DNA from 4 places in the Burkholderia sp. MR1-5-21 genome. Region 1 is predicted to be linked to each of the others. Evidence: riboswitches for the same ligand, from Rfam matches in the RefSeq annotation. Region 1 holds a riboswitch; each other region holds the start of a gene.
What was found. A riboswitch is a leader RNA that binds a small molecule or an ion and turns the genes downstream of it on or off. The one in region 1 is predicted to bind cobalamin.
Positions count from the first base shown of each region.

Region 2: another riboswitch for cobalamin. It lies ahead of cobG (precorrin-3B synthase); the one in region 1 lies ahead of ACV229_RS13110 (TonB-dependent receptor domain-containing protein).
Region 3: another riboswitch for cobalamin. It lies ahead of ACV229_RS03345 (HoxN/HupN/NixA family nickel/cobalt transporter); the one in region 1 lies ahead of ACV229_RS13110 (TonB-dependent receptor domain-containing protein).
Region 4: another riboswitch for cobalamin. It lies ahead of cobA (uroporphyrinogen-III C-methyltransferase); the one in region 1 lies ahead of ACV229_RS13110 (TonB-dependent receptor domain-containing protein).

Region 1 covers NZ_JBSAXD010000008.1:31,233-35,387, forward strand. Annotated here, with positions in the region: gene ACV229_RS13090 (EVE domain-containing protein) at 1-371, opposite strand, end outside; RNA gene ssrS (6S RNA) at 662-843, opposite strand; gene ACV229_RS13100 (cell division protein ZapA) at 925-1,239, opposite strand; gene ACV229_RS13105 (ATPase) at 1,236-1,586, opposite strand; cobalamin riboswitch at 1,753-2,005, shown strand; gene ACV229_RS13110 (TonB-dependent receptor domain-containing protein) at 2,071-3,996, shown strand; gene ACV229_RS13115 (FecCD family ABC transporter permease) at 4,039-4,155, shown strand, end outside.
Region 2 covers NZ_JBSAXD010000002.1:120,445-124,599, reverse strand. Annotated here, with positions in the region: gene ACV229_RS03150 (precorrin-8X methylmutase) at 1-591, opposite strand, end outside; gene cobG (precorrin-3B synthase) at 584-1,975, opposite strand; cobalamin riboswitch at 2,044-2,235, opposite strand; gene cbiE (precorrin-6y C5,15-methyltransferase (decarboxylating) subunit CbiE) at 2,441-3,670, shown strand; gene ACV229_RS03135 (cobalt-precorrin-5B (C(1))-methyltransferase) at 3,670-4,155, shown strand, end outside.
Region 3 covers NZ_JBSAXD010000002.1:166,471-170,625, reverse strand. Annotated here, with positions in the region: gene ACV229_RS03350 (DUF3857 domain-containing transglutaminase family protein) at 1-821, opposite strand, end outside; cobalamin riboswitch at 1,189-1,452, shown strand; gene ACV229_RS03345 (HoxN/HupN/NixA family nickel/cobalt transporter) at 1,640-2,698, shown strand; gene cobW (cobalamin biosynthesis protein CobW) at 2,725-3,804, shown strand; gene cobN (cobaltochelatase subunit CobN) at 3,811-4,155, shown strand, end outside.
Region 4 covers NZ_JBSAXD010000002.1:170,759-174,913, reverse strand. Annotated here, with positions in the region: gene ACV229_RS03370 (cobyrinate a,c-diamide synthase) at 1-1,006, opposite strand, end outside; gene cobO (cob(I)yrinic acid a,c-diamide adenosyltransferase) at 1,010-1,612, opposite strand; gene ACV229_RS03360 (cobalamin biosynthesis protein) at 1,652-2,026, opposite strand; gene cobA (uroporphyrinogen-III C-methyltransferase) at 2,026-2,760, opposite strand; cobalamin riboswitch at 2,940-3,179, opposite strand; gene ACV229_RS03350 (DUF3857 domain-containing transglutaminase family protein) at 3,265-4,155, opposite strand, start outside.

The sequences.
Region 1 (4,155 bases):
TCGGCGAGCTCGTCGTATTCGCGCAGCGCCGCGAGCGGCACGAGCGACGCCTTCTTCACGAAGCGAACGTCGACGAGCAGCCAGCGCGGTGTTTCCTGCGTCGACTTCGGATCGTAATAGGGACTCTTCGGATCGAACTGCGTGGGATCGGGGTAGGGTGTCGACGACACTTCGGCGAGGCCCGCGATGCCAGGCTCGGGGCAGCTCGAGTGATAGAACAGCACGCCGTCGCCGAGCTTCATCGTGTCGCGCATGAAATTGCGCGCCTGATAGTTGCGCACGCCGGTCCAGGGCAGCGTGCGCTGCGGTGCGTTCGCGAGATCGTCGATGCTCGCTTCGTCCGGTTCGGACTTCATCAGCCAGTATTGCATGGATCGTGATCGACGCAGAAAGAGGCAGTCAGGGTCTGTTTGCATACGGAACGCGCATGCGTTGCCACGAGAACGGCCGTTCTCGTGGCAACCCCAAACTTAAAAATCCATTCCACGGGAATGCCCGAAATCGCCCGCATGGCGGCGTCGCTCGTCGCTTGTTTGGCTTGGCCAAACGGCGCTCCTCACTTCTTGCCCTGCGAGCGATTTCGGGCATTCGCATGTGCGTTCCGTATGCAAACAGACCCTGGAAAAGGAAACGGCACCGGGTGAGACCCGGTGCCGTTGGATAGGCCCCCGCCTTAGCCGCTAGGCCGGCATCCTGAACCTAGGGTTCAGAATTGGTCGCAGTTAGCAGCACTTCGGGTACATCAGACAGAGTGACGCGCGCGCCCGTGCTACAAATTTCCGCAACCGTGCACATGGCATTGGTTCAAGGAATATATGACCTTGGCGAACCAGGCAGGGAAGCTGACTGAACTGTGAATCGTTGTGTCCAATTTGACCACCGTTGACCCCGGAGATCAAGGGGAATCGACACATCGATTCGAGGTTACTGCGTCTCGTGCTGTGCGAGCACCGCACCGAGCTTTTCGTTCATCTGGCGCATTGTACGCCGGATTTCTTCCGCCGGAAATGCTTCACCGTGACGCACGCTCGTTTGCAGTCGCAGCAGTTCGGACGCGAGCGACAGCGCCGCCATCACTGCGATGCGATCGGTGCCGCGCACCGAGCTGTTCGAGCGGATCTTCGTCATTTCCGCGTCGACACGCGCGACAGCCTCGAGCAGCGCCGCTTCGGTCTCGGCCGAACAGGCGAGCCGATAGGCCTGGCCGAGAATCGAGACTTCGATCTGCTTGGTGCTCATGCGTGTTCTCCGTGGCTGGCCGCGTCGTCGCTATCGGCGCGCGCCTGTGTATCGAGCAGGTCGAGCTGGTTGTCGGCTTCCGCCACGCTCTTCGAGCGCGGCAGCTTCTCGAGAATCGCGTTCAGTTTCACCTGGGCGTCGTCGATCTTTGCCGACAGCGTGTCGCGTTCGGCCGCGAGCGCATTGCGCTCCTCGCGCAATTGCGCGAGCTCCGCGCGCACCGTGTCTGCTTCCGCGCGCAATTGCGCGACTTGCTCTTCGAGCGCGAGCCGTTCCGAGTGATAGCGCTGGTTCAGTGCAATCAGTCGGCCAATATTTTGAGATAGGGTTTCGAGTTCGTTGAGCATCTGCTGCGTCCTCTAAAGACCCAGCATTTTAGCGCGGAATAACGCGCATTCCGACATCTGTAACGTTTCCAGTCGTAACACCCCTGCTTCTTGCCGCGAATTGGCGAGACAGGGGCCGGTTTCGCGTGCGTGCCGACCGCTTTCTTGACGCTCCCGTGGCCCGCTCCTAAACTGGCGCCGCCTCGGTGCTCGCGCGTACGACGCGCGGTTAAACGGGAAGCAGGGCGCCGGCTCCGCCAGGAGCGGCCAACCTGCGCTGCCCCCGCAACGGTAAGCGGCCGCATCGAACGATGCAGGCCGGCTCGGGTGCGCTCGGCGTGTGCGGTTCGCATGCGAGCGCAGGCCACTGCGCATGAAAGCGCGGGAAGGCGAGCCGGTGTGCCGCCAGCCCGGATACCGGCCGAGGCGGGGAGCCCGTGCGCGGGCTTCATGACGCGCGGCCTGCGGGGAAGCGGGGCGCGCAGCCGTTCACAGGATGTCTTCGATGCTGACCCCAATCGCCCGCACCGCGCTCGGCGCGCTATGCGGGCTGCCGCTCGCCGCCACGGCCCAGACCGTTGCTGCCGATGCCGCTGCACCGGCCGTACCCGCCATACCTGGCACACCCGCTGCCGGCGCGCAGACCGGACAGAATACCGGCGCGCAGCTGCTCGCGCCGGTCGTCGTCACCGCGCGGCGCGCGCCGCAGGCCCTCGCCGATGCGATTCCGCAAACGACCGTGTTCGACGCGCAGGACATCGCTGCGCATCCGGGCGCCGACCTGCCGACGCTGCTCGCGTTCGCACCAGGCGCGCAGATCGTGCGCAACGGCGGCCCCGGCGCGAGCGCGACGCTGTTCTTGCGTGGCGCGCAATCGACGCAATCGCTCGTGCTGATCGACGGCGTGCGCGTCGATTCCGCGAGCCTCGGCGCCGCGCAGCTGAGCCAGTTGCCGCTCGACCAGATCGAGCGGGTCGAGGTCGTGAACGGCAACGTGTCGTCGCTGTACGGCTCTGGCGCGATCGGCGGTGTCGTGCAGGTGTTCACGAAGGAAGGCGGCAATCATCCGCCGCGTTTCAATTTCGCGGTCGGCCTCGGCAGCTACGGCACGCAGACGCAGCAGGCGGGCGTGTCGGGCCGGCTCGACGCCGACGGCAAGACGACCTTCAGCGTGTCGATCGCGCGCAACAAGGACAACGGCTTTTCCGCGCTCGATCCGGCGAAGCAGCCGAATGCGAACCCGAATGCGAACGGCTACCTGAACGAGAGCGTCACCGCATCGCTGCGGCATCGCTTCGACGATCGCTGGGATGCGGGCATCACGTACTTGCAGTCGAACGGCAACAACAGCTACGACAACGCGTTCGGCGTGCCGACCGACCTGAACACCCTGTACTCGCGCGTGCAGCAGGCACGCGTGTTCGCGAACGGCAAGCTGTTCGACTGGTGGACCACGCATGTCAGCGTCGCGACCGGCAACGACCGCAGCCAGACGGAGCTGAACGGCGTCTACACTGACCACTTCAATTCCGACAACCGCCAGTACACGTGGCAGAACGATTTCCGGATCGCGCCCGACCACATGATCCAGGCTGGCTATGAGCGGCTCGACCAGCAGTTCATGTCGAACGTGTATTCGGCGCCGCAACGCCACGTGAATTCCGGCTGGCTCGGCTACACGGGACGCATCGGCCGCCAGCAGTTCCAGGCGAGCCTGCGGCGCGACCAGTATTCGGATTTCGGCGGCGCGAACTCGTACTATCTGGGCTATGGTCTCGACCTCACCGATCGCTGGAAAATCACCGCCAGCTATTCGGATGCGTTCCGCGCGCCGAGCTTCAACGACCTCTATTACCCGATCGCCGGGAATCCGTCGATCCAGCCCGAGCGCAGCCATTCGGTCGAGGCCGCGCTGCAATATGCGTCGAACGCGGTGGGTGTGGTGCGCCTCACCGCGTTCCAGACGCGCTATTCGAACCTGATCGACTACCGGCCCGAGGCGAACAGCTTCTTCTATGTCGCGCAGAATGTCGGCCGCGCGAAGGTGCAGGGGCTCGAAGGCTCGTGGCAAGGGCACGTCGGCGCGACCGACGTGCGGGTTGCCGCCACCTTGCAGAACCCGATCGACGAAACGCAGAATCAGGACCTGGACCGGCGCGCGCGGCGGTTCGCGTCGGCGGCGGTGAGCCGCGCGTTCGGCCCCGTGCGCGTCGGCGGCGAGTGGCTCGTCAGTGGCGCGCGCAACGACTCGGGCGGCGGGCGGCTCGGCGGATATGGGCTCGTCAATCTGTTCGCGCGCTACAACATCACGAAAGCGTGGTACGTCAGCGCGCGCATCGACAACCTCTTCGACAAGGACTACGAGCTTGCCTACGCATACAACACGCCGCGGCGCGGCGCCTATGTCACGCTCGGCTGGCAGCAGCAGTAGGCGCCGGGCGGGCGCGCCGGCCTGCGCGCGACGGTGCGCCGCATGAGCGCCACGCGCGCGGCGGCGATCTGGGCGGCGCTCGCGGCCGCGGTCGCCGTGCTGTTCATCGCGTCGCTGACGATCGGCAGCGTGCCGATGTCGCCGCTGCAGGCGCTCGCC
Region 2 (4,155 bases), on a different contig from region 1:
GGCCGCCATCGCGCTGCCGCCGCGCCGGCCGAGCAGCGCGACGTACGGCACGCCGCGGCTGTCGGCCGCGAGCAGCGCCTTCGATTCGGCCGCGCCGATGAAGCCGACCGGGAAACCGAGGATCAGCGCGGGGCGGGGCGCGCCGGCGTCGAGCATGTCGAGCAGATGGAACAGCGCGGTCGGCGCGTTGCCGATCACGACGACGCTGCCCGCGAGGTGCGCGCGCCACAGTTCGAGTGCGGCGGCCGAGCGCGTGTTGCCGAGCTGCCGCGCAAGGTCGGGCACCTCGGGTTCGCCGAGCGTGCACAGCACGCGGTTGCCGGCCGGCAGCCGCGCGCGCGTGATCCCTTCGGCGACCATCTTCGCGTCGCAGAGGATCGGCGCGCCGGCGGCCAGCGCCGCGCGGCCCGCCGCGCCCGCGCCGGTGGAGAAGCGCAGATCGTCGACGACGTCGACCATCCCGCACGCGTGGATCACGCGCACCGCGAGTTTCTCGAGGTCGGGCGGGATGTGCGACAGGTCGGCCTCGGCGCGGATCGTCGCGAACGACTGGCGGTAGATTTCCTGCCCGTCGCGAATGTAGTCAAGCATCGTTGAAGTCCTGGCTTTGCCGCGCATCGCCCAGTCGGGCCGCGGCTTGGTCGATCGTCAAATGGCGCGCGAGCAGGGTGCCGAGGCCCGCTGCGTCGTCGCGCCGGTACAGGTCGTAGCGCGCCGGCGCGACCGCGACGAGCGTGTGCTCCGCGGCGCGCGGCAGCGCGCAGTGGCGCTCGCAGCCGGTCAGGTGCGCGTCGAGCGCATGCCCGACGCGTTCGGCCAGCGCGAGCGCATCGCGCTTCGTGTCGGCGCGCGCTTTTGCGCAGCCCGCGCTGCCCGCGCACGCGGCGAGCCGCGCGAGCGGATCGGCCGGCGACACGACGAGGCCGAGCGCGGCAAGCGCTTCGCGCACCGCGCGTGCATCGGCGGTCGCGACGCCGTGGACGAACACGCCTTGCCACGGCGTCATCGACAGCGTGCGGTCGCCGTGCGTATCGGCCAGCGCCGCGAGCGCGTCGAGCCGCGCAGCGTCGAGACGGCCGAGCGCGAACTGCGCGCCGACGCTGCAGCGGCCCGCATCGTTCGACGCATGGACGCCGAAGCGCAACGCGAAATCGGACGGCGCACGCCGCCAGTCGGAAAGCGCGGGATCGGCGGCAAGCGGAAACGGAAGGTAGGTCTGCGCGCGCTCGAGCAGTGCCCGGGCGCCGCACGTCGGGAGCAGCGCGCGCATCCGCGTCACGTCGGCCGGCGCGAGGTCGAGAAACGCGAGCAGCAGCGCGCGAACGAGCGCGACGGTTTCTTCAGGCGAAACGTCGACGACGGCGGGCGCATCGCCGCGCGCCACGGGCGGGCAGCCGGCGAGCCCGGCCGCGATGCGCGCCGCGCCGTCACCGCGGCGCCACGCGGCCAGCCAGATGTCGTGCGGATGATCGAGCGCCGCGACCGCCTCGCCGCCGTCGAGCTGGATCGCGAATTTCGGCGACAGTTCGAACCGGCGCGGCTCGCGCGCGAGCATGTCGAGCAGCGGCGCGGCCAGCGCGCGGCTGTCGATCAGCGCGGCGGGATCGCGCCCGCCAAGGGGGTTCAGCATCAGGTTGCGGACGTCGTCGCTCGCCGCGAGCGCGGCGGCATCGCCGCCGGCGTCGACGAGCGGGCCGAGCCCCGCGTCGAGCAGCGCGCGGGTGAGTGCGTCGCTCTCACCGTCGCGGATGCCGCGCAACTGAAGATTCGCGCGGTTGGTCGCTTCGATCACGCCGGAGCCGTGCGCACGCGCGACGGCCGCGATCGCGCGCGCCTGCGCCGTGTCGAGCCGGCCGCCCGGCAGCTTGATCCGGCACAGCCCGCCGTCGGCCGCGGCGACGACGCGCACGAGCCCCGGGCACGCGGACGGCCGCACGGCAGGCAAAGCGGGGGATGAATCGGGGGCGGAACTCAACGGGGCACCGGGATAGTGTCGGGCCGCGGCCAACGCATCGGTACACCCCGCCCGATGCCGGCTGGCACGCACGCACTTTCAGGCCGGCAGGTCTCCTGGCTGGCAGGTCGACGCCCGCTCCAGGCCTTCCCGGTGAAACCAGTGGCGTCGGGTGGAGGCGGACTCGCTGTCTACAGTTGCGGGGGCAGCCACAGCGGCGCGGCACGCGCCCTGTGTTCCCTCTTCGGCCCCGAAGGGGCACCGGCGAACGAACGCCGTAGGATACCCGATTTTGCAGGGGGTTCGCGACGCCCGCCGACCCGCCTGCGAACGGTGCAGTTCCGGGCGTCCGGTCCGTGCCGGCCCGCAGGTGAAACGCGCGGTGGAACACGGTACCATGCCGTCTTTCGCAACGCGGACGGACGCGCCGGCGGCTTCACGGCCGCCTGCGGCGACACGATGGAATCGAACGATGGGGAAGGGTGCATGACGGCGTGGCTGACGGTGGTGGGCATCGGCGACGACGGTTTCGCGGGGCTCGGGCGCAGCGCGCGCCGCGCATTGCTCGACGCGACGCTCGTCGTCGGCGCGCCGCGGCACCTCGACATGCTGCCCGCGCGGCTGCGCGCTGTGCGCGAACCGTGGCCGTCGCCGTTCGATCTCGCGGGCGTGCTCGCGCGGCGCCATTCCCCGGTCTGCGTGCTCGCGAGCGGCGACCCGATGCTGTTCGGCGTCGGCGCGACGCTCGCGCGCCAGCTTTCGCCTGGCGAATGGCGCGTGCTGCCCGCGCCGTCGTCGCTGTCGCTGGCCGCGGCGCGCCTCGGCTGGGCGCTGCAGGACGTCGGCGCCGTGTCGCTGGTCGGCCGGCCGCTCGCGACGCTCGCGCGGCATCTGCTGCCCGGGCGGCGCCTGTTCGTGCTGAGCGCGGACGGCCGCACGCCCGCCGCGGTCGCAGCGGAACTGGCCGCACGCGGCTTCGGGCCGAGCCGGATCAGCGTGTTCGAACATCTGGGCGGCCCGCTCGAGCGCCGCATCGACGGGCTCGCGCACGACTGGTCCGTCGACGAAACCGCGGCGCTGAACCTCGTTGCGCTCGACTGCCGCATGGCGCCCGATGCGCCGCGGCGCGCGCTGACGCCCGGTTTGCCGGACGACGCATACCGCCACGACGGCCAGCTCACGAAGCGCGACATGCGCACGCTGACGCTCGCGCGCCTCGCGCCCGCGCCCGACGAACGGCTTTGGGACGTCGGTGCCGGATGCGGGTCGATCGGCATCGAATGGATGCGCGCGCATCCGTCGTGCCAGGCGATCGCGATCGAGTCGCATGCGGAGCGGCAGCGCTTCATCGAACACAATCGCGACGCGCTCGGCGTGCCGGGGCTGCAGCTCGTCGCCGGGCGCGCGCCCGATGCGCTCGCGGGGCTCGCCGCGCCCGACGCGATCTTCATCGGCGGCGGCGTGACCGTGCCGGGCGTGCTCGATGCATGCTGGTCGGCGCTGAAACCCGGTGGCCGGCTCGTCGCGAATGCCGTCACGCTGCAAGGTGAAATGGCGCTCGCCGTATGGCGCGACGGGCACGGCGGCACGCTCACGCGCGTGTCGCTCGCGCAAGCCGAGCCGCTCGGCCGCTTCGACAGCTGGCGGCAGGCGCTGCCGGTCACGCTGTACGACGTGCGCAAACCCGCGCCGGACGACACGAACCCCGCGACGTGATGCGCGACGAAACGCCCGAACAGCCCGCACCGCTGCGCTTCGGCTATACGACCGGGAGCTGCGCGACCGCGACGTCGCTCGCCGCCGCGCGTCTGCTGCTCGCCGGCATCGCGGACGACGCGGTCGAGATCGTGTTGCCGAAAGGCCAGCGCGTGATGATGCGCCTCGAGTTCTGCCGGATCATCGGAAACAGCGCGGAAGACGGCGCGGAACGTGCTGCGGAAGCCGGCACAATCAAGGACGCCGGCGACGATCCGGACGTCACGCATGGCGCGCTGGTGTTCGCGCGCGTCGCGCTCGCGGCGGCGCCCGGCGCGCGCTTCCATGCGGGGCCCGGCGTCGGCACGGTCACGCGTGCGGGGCTCACGCTGCCGGTCGGGGAACCGGCGATCAACCCGGTGCCGCGCCAGATGATGACGACGCACCTGACCGCGCTCGCGGCCGAGCACGGCTATGCGGGCGGCTTCGACGTGACGATCGGCGTC
Region 3 (4,155 bases), on a different contig from region 1:
CGCATCGCCTGCTCGCGACGGTCGTCGACGCCCGCGGTGATCTGATCCGCGAGCGTCTGGATCGCGACGGCGGGCGCCTGCTTGTCGGCGGCGCGCGCCTGATACGCGCGCGCGATGTCCGCATACCCCGAGAAATTGCTCGCGATGAAGACGGGACCGACGTCCGTCCACGCGACCGTGTTCGCCTGTTCTTCGATCGGGCCCGGCGCGGGCGTTTCGTAGTGGTACGCGCGAATCCGGCGCCCGTCGCGCGTCGCATCGGAAGTCGCGCGCATCCCGCGCGCGTCGATCGCGACAGCCATGCCGGCCGGCGTGTCGAGCGTGACGTTCGCGGCGCGGTAGTCCTCGATCGGTGGAAACGCGAGCTGCACGCTGAATTTGCCGGGGAACAGCGTATCCGTGTCGGTCAGCGTGTACGAAAGCCGGATCGAGTCGCCTTTCGCGAGCGCGGGAAACGCGACGATGCGCAGGTGCTCGGCGCTGAATTGCGGCGCCGCGACCGTGACGGGCGCCGGCCGGTCGAAGATGCCGTGCTGGACATCGACCGGCACCGTCGAGCCGTCGGCGTGCACCGTCTGTGCGGTGTTGACGGCGAGCGTCTGAAGCTGCGCGTTGTACGGCAGCACGTACTGGCCGAAGCGGGCGATCGCCGCGTCCGTCAGCAGCTTGATCGACAGATCGACCTGTGCGGTGCGCTTGCCGGATGCGTCGACCCTGATCGTGTTGTCGAGTCGCTCGACCTGGTAGTCGGCGGCGAAAGCAGGCGAAATCTTGAGCAGCAGCGCCGCGATGCCGTAGTGGGCAATACGCGAGAGAGTCATGTCGGTCCCCGTGGTTGGAAGGTTGGTGACGCCGGCTGCGAAAGCCTGGATGAGCCTGAATGAGAAAAACGAAGAGGATGAAAATGACGACCGGGCCTGCCGGCCGGTTTCCCCCGTATCGGCCTTCGGCAGCGGCGCGAACACCGGATCGACCCTATCCAAGCCGCTCAGTGGCGTCAATTGTCTGAGTATTCGGCGGGCGGCTGCACGGCGGCCGGATACCGTCCGGTGCCGCACGCAGTCGACCCGGCTTCCCGGGCGGCAGTTTGAACGACTGTCAATTGCGCACGCCGGTTCTCCGGGGACCGGAACGTCGGATCGCCGCTGCAGCCGTCCCCGCCGCCTTGACGCTCCCGCCCGCTCCACCTACACTCGCACGCGTTTCGGTGCTCGCGCGCACCCTCCGGCGCGCGCAGTTAAACGGGAAACAGGGAGCGAGCCTGCATCGCAGCCGCGCCAACCTGTGCTGCCCCCGCAACGGTAAGCGAACGCTTCACGCCACGCGCGAAGCAGCGCCGCTTCGCCGCATGCCACCCGCATGCGGACGACTGCCACTGGACGCCTCGTGCGTCCGGGAAGGCGAAGTGGCGTGTTCGTCAGCCCGGATACCGGCCGAGACGAGGGGTTCAGCGCCGCGGGGATGCGGCGCATTGTCCACGGCCGCAGCCGCAGTGCGTCCGGCATCCGAGCGTTTCCCGTTTCCCGACCCGCTGTGCGTTTCGCGCAGGCCGGTCGAGCATCCGGGGCATGTGCGGGCCCGGGCATCCGGTGCCGGCCGTGTTGGCATTCACCATGTCGACCGTTCGCAAGGGAGCACCATGCTCGACTCGTTTTCCCGCCTGTTCAACGACAGCCCGTCCGGGCTGCGCGGCAAGATCATCGCCATCTATTCGTTGCTGATCGCGTTCAACGTCGGCGCGTGGATCTGGGCGTTCATCGCCTTCCACGGCCAGCCGGTGCTGCTCGGCACCGCGCTGCTCGCATACGTGTTCGGCCTGCGCCACGCGGTCGACGCCGACCATATCGCGGCGATCGACAACGTCACGCGCAAGCTGATGCAGGAGGGCCGCAGCCCGCTCGGCGCGGGCCTGTTCTTTTCGCTCGGCCATTCGACGGTGGTGATCGTGATGTCGGTCGTGGTCGCGCTGACGGCGGCGTCGATCGCCCGCTTCGACGGCATGCGGGCGATCGGCGGGACGATCAGCACCTGCGTGTCGGCGTTTTTCCTGCTGCTGCTCGCGGCCGCGAACCTGATGATCCTGATCTCCGTGTACCGGACGTTTCGCGCGGTGAAGCGCGGCGAACCGCTCGTCGAAGAGGATCTCGACCTGCTGATGAACAAGCGCGGCGTGCTCGCGCGCATCTTCCGGCCGCTGTTCCGGCTCGTGTCGCGCAGCTGGCACCTGTATCCGATCGGCTTCCTGTTCGGGATCGGCTTCGACACCGCGACCGAGATCGCGCTGTTCGGCATCTCGGCGACGCAGGTGCAGGGCGGGCTGTCGTTCTGGTCGGTGATGGTGCTGCCCGCGCTGTTCACTGCCGGCATGACGCTCGTCGACACGACCGACGGCATCCTGATGATGGGCGCGTACCGCTGGGCGTACGTGCGGCCGATCCGCAAGCTCTACTACAACATCACGATCACGTTCGTCTCCGTGCTGGTCGCCGCGCTGATCGGCGGCATCGAGGTGCTCGCGCTCATCGCCGACAAGCTGTCGCTGCAAGGCCCCGTCTGGGACTTCGCATCGATGGCGGCCGCGCATTTCGGCATGCTCGGCTACCTCGTGATCGGGCTGTTCGTCGCGAGCTGGCTCGTGTCGGCCGTGATCTACCGCGTGAAGCGCTACGACGAGATCGACGTGACGATCTCCGCCTGATTTCCCTTTTCGACACAGGACATTCCATGACCATGCGCAAGCTGCCCGTCACCATCGTCACGGGCTTTCTCGGCAGCGGCAAGACGACCTTGATGCGCCACATCCTGCAGCACGCGCAGGGCCGCCGCATCGCGGTGATCGTCAACGAGTTCGGCGAACTCGGCATCGACGGCGAGATTCTGAAGGGGTGCGGCATCGGCTGCGACGACGCGCAGGACGAAGCGTCCGGCCAGCTCTACGAACTCGCGAACGGCTGCCTGTGCTGTACCGTGCAGGAAGAGTTCTACCCGGTGATGGAGGCGCTCGTCGAGCGCCGCGCGGACATCGACCACGTGCTGATCGAGACGTCCGGCCTCGCGCTGCCGAAGCCGCTCGTGCAGGCGTTCAACTGGCCGACGATCCGCAACAGCTTCACCGTCGACGCGGTCGTGACCGTCGTCGACGGGCCGGCCACCGCGAGCGGCCAGTTCGCCGAGAACCCGCAGGCGGTCGACGCACAGCGCCGCGCCGATCCGAACCTCGACCACGAATCGCCGCTGCACGAGCTGTTCGCCGACCAGCTGTCGTCCGCCGATCTCGTGATCGTCAACAAGGCCGACCTCGTCGACGGCGCGCAGCTCGAGCAGGTCGAGGCGGCGATCCGGGAAGAGATCCCGCCGCAGGTGAAGATCGTCCGCGCGACGCGCGGCGAGCTCGATCTCGCGATGCTGCTCGGGCTCGAGTCGGCGTCCGAGGAAACCATTCACCTGCGCCACGACCATCACGGCTCGGCCGACGACGAAGATCACGACCATCATCACGACGATTTCGATTCGGTGGTCGTCAGCGGCGACGCGGGCTCGCGCGACGCGACGATCGCCGCGCTGCAGCGCGTCGTCGAGACGCATACGATCTATCGCGCGAAGGGCTTCGCCGCGCTGCCGGACGCGCCGATGCGCCTCGTGATCCAGGGCGTCGGCCGCCGCTTCGACAGCTACTTCGACCGCCGCTGGCAGGACGGCGAAGCGCGCGCGAGCCGCTTCGTGCTGATCGGCGAGGACCTCGACGCGGCCGCGCTGCAGCGCGCGTTCGACGCGGCGCTCGCGGCCGAGACGCAACAGGCGTAACGCACGATGCATCTGCTGCGCACCACGCCGGGCGGCTTCGTCGACGATACACAGGGCGTCGTCCGGATCGACCAGCAACCCGCCGAAATCGTGATCCTGAGCTCGGCGGACACGACGCTGTCGCTGCTCGCGAGCATCGTGCCGCGTCTGCCCGAAGGTTTCCCCAGCGTGCGGCTCGCGAACGTGACGTTCCTGCGCCAGCCGGCATCGGTCGATTTCTACGTCGACGACGTGCTGAAGCACGCGAAGGCGGTCGTGATCGACCACCTCGGCGGCGAAGCGTACTGGCCGTACGGGATCGAGCAGGCCGTGTCGCTCGCGTCGCGGCACCGGCAACGGCTCGCGATGTTC
Region 4 (4,155 bases), on a different contig from region 1:
CGTCCACGTCGGTCAACGATTCGCACAGATACACCATCCCGCCGCATTCGGCGACGATCGGCTTGCCGGCCGATGCATGCGCGCAGATCGTCCGCGCGCTCGTCACGTTCGCCGCGAGCGTCGCCGCATGCAGTTCCGGATAGCCACCCGGCAGGAACAGTGCGTCGCAATCGCCGGGGACGGGCTCGTCGGCAAGCGGCGAGAAGAACCGCAACTGCGCGCCGAGCGCTTCGAGCAGTGCGAGATTCGCCGGATAGATGAACGAGAACGCGACATCGCGTGCGATCGCGATGCGCTTGCCCGCCAGCACGTGCGGCAGCGGCGCGATGTCGTCCGGCGCCGCGAACGCGACGGCGGGCGGCAGTTCGGCCAGTGCGGTCTGCGCGAGTGCGTCGGCCGCGCGGTCGAGCCGCGCGTCGAGGTCGTCGATGTCGTGCGGTTGATGCAGCCCGAGATGACGCTCGGGCAACGCGATGCCCGCGTCGGCCGGCACGTGGCCGAGCCAGCGCAGGTCGCCGGGCAGCGCTTGCTGCAGCAATTCGGCATGACGCGCGGAACCGACGCGGTTCGCGAGCACGCCGTGGAACGGCAAGCCTTCACGAAAATGCGCAAGGCCGAATGCGATCGCCGCGAAGGTCTGCGCCATCGATTTCGCGGAAATCACCGTGACGACCGGCACGCCGAATGCCGCTGCGAGATCCGCGCTGCTCGGCGTGCCGTCGAACAGCCCCATCACGCCTTCGATCAGGATCAGGTCGGCGTCGCGCGCCGCATCGGCGAGCAGCGTGCGGCAGCCGGCTTCACCGACCATGCCGAGGTCGAGCGCATGCACGGGCGCGCCGCTCGCGCGTTCGAGCAGCATCGGATCGAGAAAATCCGGCCCGGTCTTGAACACGCGCACGCGGCGGCCGAGCCGGCGATGCAGCCGCGCGAGACCGGCCGTCACCGACGTCTTGCCCTGGCCGGACGCGGGCGCGCTGACGAAGAGCGCAGGGCAGGCGCGCATCGCTCAGAACTCCACGCCGCGCTGCGCCTTCACGCCCTGTTCCTTGTACGGATGCTTGACGAGCCGCATCTCGGTGACGAGGTCGGCGGCTTCGACGAGCGCATCGGGCGCGTGCCGGCCGGTCACGACGACATGCAGCGAAGCGGGGCGGGCCGCGAGCGTCGCGAGCACTTCGTCGAGCGGCAGGTATTCGTACTTGAGCACGGTGTTCAGCTCGTCGAGGATCACCATCTGGTAGTCGCCGCTTTCGATCATCCGGCGCGCTTCGTCCCAGCCCTTGCGCGCGGTCGCGATGTCGGCGTCGCGGTTCTGCGTGTTCCACGTATAGCCGTCACCCATCGTCACGAAGTCGCACTGCGCGACCGCGCCGAGGAAATCGCGTTCGGACGTATGCAGCGCGCCCTTGATGAACTGCACGACGCCGAGCCGCATCCCGTGGCCGAGCACGCGCACGGCCATGCCGAACGCGGCCGTGCTCTTGCCCTTGCCGTTGCCGGTGTTGACGATCAGCAGGCCCTTTTCGTTGACGGCGGCGGCCTGCTTCTTCTCGTGGCCGGCGCGGCGGCGTTCGGTCATCCGCTGATGCGCTTCGGGATCGGTTTTCATCGGAGTTCGTCCTGTCGTAACAAAGGGTTCAAAGCGGGATCACAGCGGGCCGGCGAGCGCGACCGTCACGCCGTCCCGTGCGAGTTTCGGGCCGAGTAGCCGGCCGCGCGGCGCGGCGAGCCGCGCGCACGGCTCCGCGATGCCCGCCACGCCGAAGCGGGCGAGCGCGGCCGCCGACGGCTCGCTCGCCGCGAGTTCGGGATGCGCGGCGAGCTGCGCCGCGCCGAACGCGACGAGCGGCCAGCCGCGCCGTGCGCACAGCGTGCGCAGCGCGCGTGCGCTGGATTTTTCGGCGAGCGTCGCGACGACGGCCGGCTGCGCGTCCGGATGCCGCGCGAGCGCCGCGCGGACCGCGGCGTCGAGCTGCGCGGCGCTGACGCCCGCGCGAAAGCCGAGACCGAGCGCGACCTGCATCACGCAGGCTCCGGCGCTGTGCCGCCCGCCAGCGCCGCGACGCGGCCGATCACGACGATCGCGGGCGAGCCGATGCCGGCTGTGCCGACTGTCGAGACGACGGTCGCGAGCGTCGCCAGTGCGTGACGCTGCGCAGGCCGCGTCGCCGATTCGATCGCCGCGCACGGCGTGTCGTCCGGCAGGCCGCCGGCCTGCAGCGCGGCGACGATCGCGCCGAGGCGGCGGATGCCCATATAGATCACGAGCGTCATCCGGGTGGCGGCGAGCGCTGACCAGTCGGGCTCGTCGTCGCCCGCGCCGTGCCCGGTCACGAAAATCACGCCCTGCGCGTCGCCGCGATGCGTGACCGGAATGCCGAGCGCGGCCGGCGCGGCGATGCCGGCCGTGATGCCGTTCACGACCTCGACCGGAAACCCCGCTGCGCCGAGCGCGATCAGCTCCTCGCCGCCACGGCCGAACACGAACGGGTCGCCGCCTTTCAGGCGCGCGACGCTGCGGCCCGCGCGCAAGTGCGCGAGCATCGCGGCGACGATCGTTTCCTGCGGCGTCGATGCGTGGCCGCCGCGCTTGCCGACGTGCTCGATCAGCGCATCGGCGCGCGCATGCTGCAGGACGTCGGGATTCACGAGATCGTCGACGAGCAGCACGTCGGCCGCGCCGATCGCGCGCACGGCCTTGAGCGTCAGCAGGTCGGCGTCGCCGGGGCCGGCGCCGATCAGCCACGCGCGGCTCATCGGAGGCAGCACGGCGCGAACCGTGTCGAAGCGGGGGAAAGCGGCGAACGGACGGCGCGAAACCGGCCTGCGGAATGGCGATGCATAGCAGAATGAAAGCAGCCCGCTCGAAGCGGGCATAAGCGCACGATACGCGCACACGATCCGTCCCCCGCGGATCGGGCGTTCGGCAAGCGACTCGCTCACCCCTTGCGTCGGCCGGTATCCGGGCTGACCGCTTGCCAGGCCGCGGCCTTCCCACCCGAGGCAGGCGGGCAGTGGCATCGTGGGCGACCTGGGCGCGTGCGCTCGAAAGCGCATCGCGCGGGCGGCGTACCGTTGCGGGGACAGCACAGGCCGGGCGGACGTCCGCCTCCTGTTTCCCGTTTGACTGCATGTGCGGAATGCGCATGCGAGCACCGAACGCGGCGCATACGATAGCACAGCGCGCCGGCGCAAACGCAGGCGGGGCCGGCGCTCGCCAGCCCGCGACGGCGTGCGATGCGCGGGCCGCCGCGGTACCGGTCAGCGATACAGGATCTGCCGCTTCAGGTCCTTCGAGATGCTGCGTGCGGCGTCCGCCCACTCGGCGAGCTTCGCGCCGCTGCATACGTTGCCGCCGAGGTCGCGATCGAGCACGCGCGACACGTCGACGGTCCGGCCGTCCCGGCGATAGGTCGAGCGGTACGTGATTTCGCCGGCGCGGACGTCGACATCGGGCGGAATCGCGAGTATCTCGACGTCGGCCGGCAGCGTGATCCGGTAGCGCTCCTCGAGCCGCGTTCCGGCGCATACGCCTTCGAAACGCTTGTCCTTCTGCTGAAGGACGAAGTCGGCGAACTCGCGGATCCGCCCGAAATTCGGCAGCGACGGCACCGCGAACGCCGCAGGGCCCGGCATCAGCGACAACTGGTTCAGCGTGCCGCGCAGCGCGATCGAGAATGGCTGGTCGAGTGCGTCGAGATGATGCGGGGTCATCTGCAACTCGCCGGAAAGACCGGAGCGGCGCAGCATCTCGTCGGCAAGCCGTTTCGGCTGCACGTACCGGAACATCTGCCGCGCGTGCTGGACGGCCTGGCCGTCGAGCGCGATGTCGCCCGTCATCGTCGCGTTGCCGTCGCGGTCGAGATCGAGCGTGTAGGCGAGCTGCGAACGGCTGTTGCGGCCGTTTTGCGGCGGCGTGCGGATCACGTTGCCCGTCGCGGTGTCGAGCGCGGGCTTGCCGCTTGCCTCGAACGGCAGCGCGCCGAACGGCAGCACACCGGCCGTCGTATCGGCAAACACGTCGAATTCGGGCAGCCACACGATCGCGTGATTGAACGTCAGCACGTCCGGCGCGTCGGGCAGGCGGTAGCGATCGCCGAGGTTGACCAGCACCGCGCGGCTCTCGATGCGCTTCGCCGCGAGCAGCGCGGA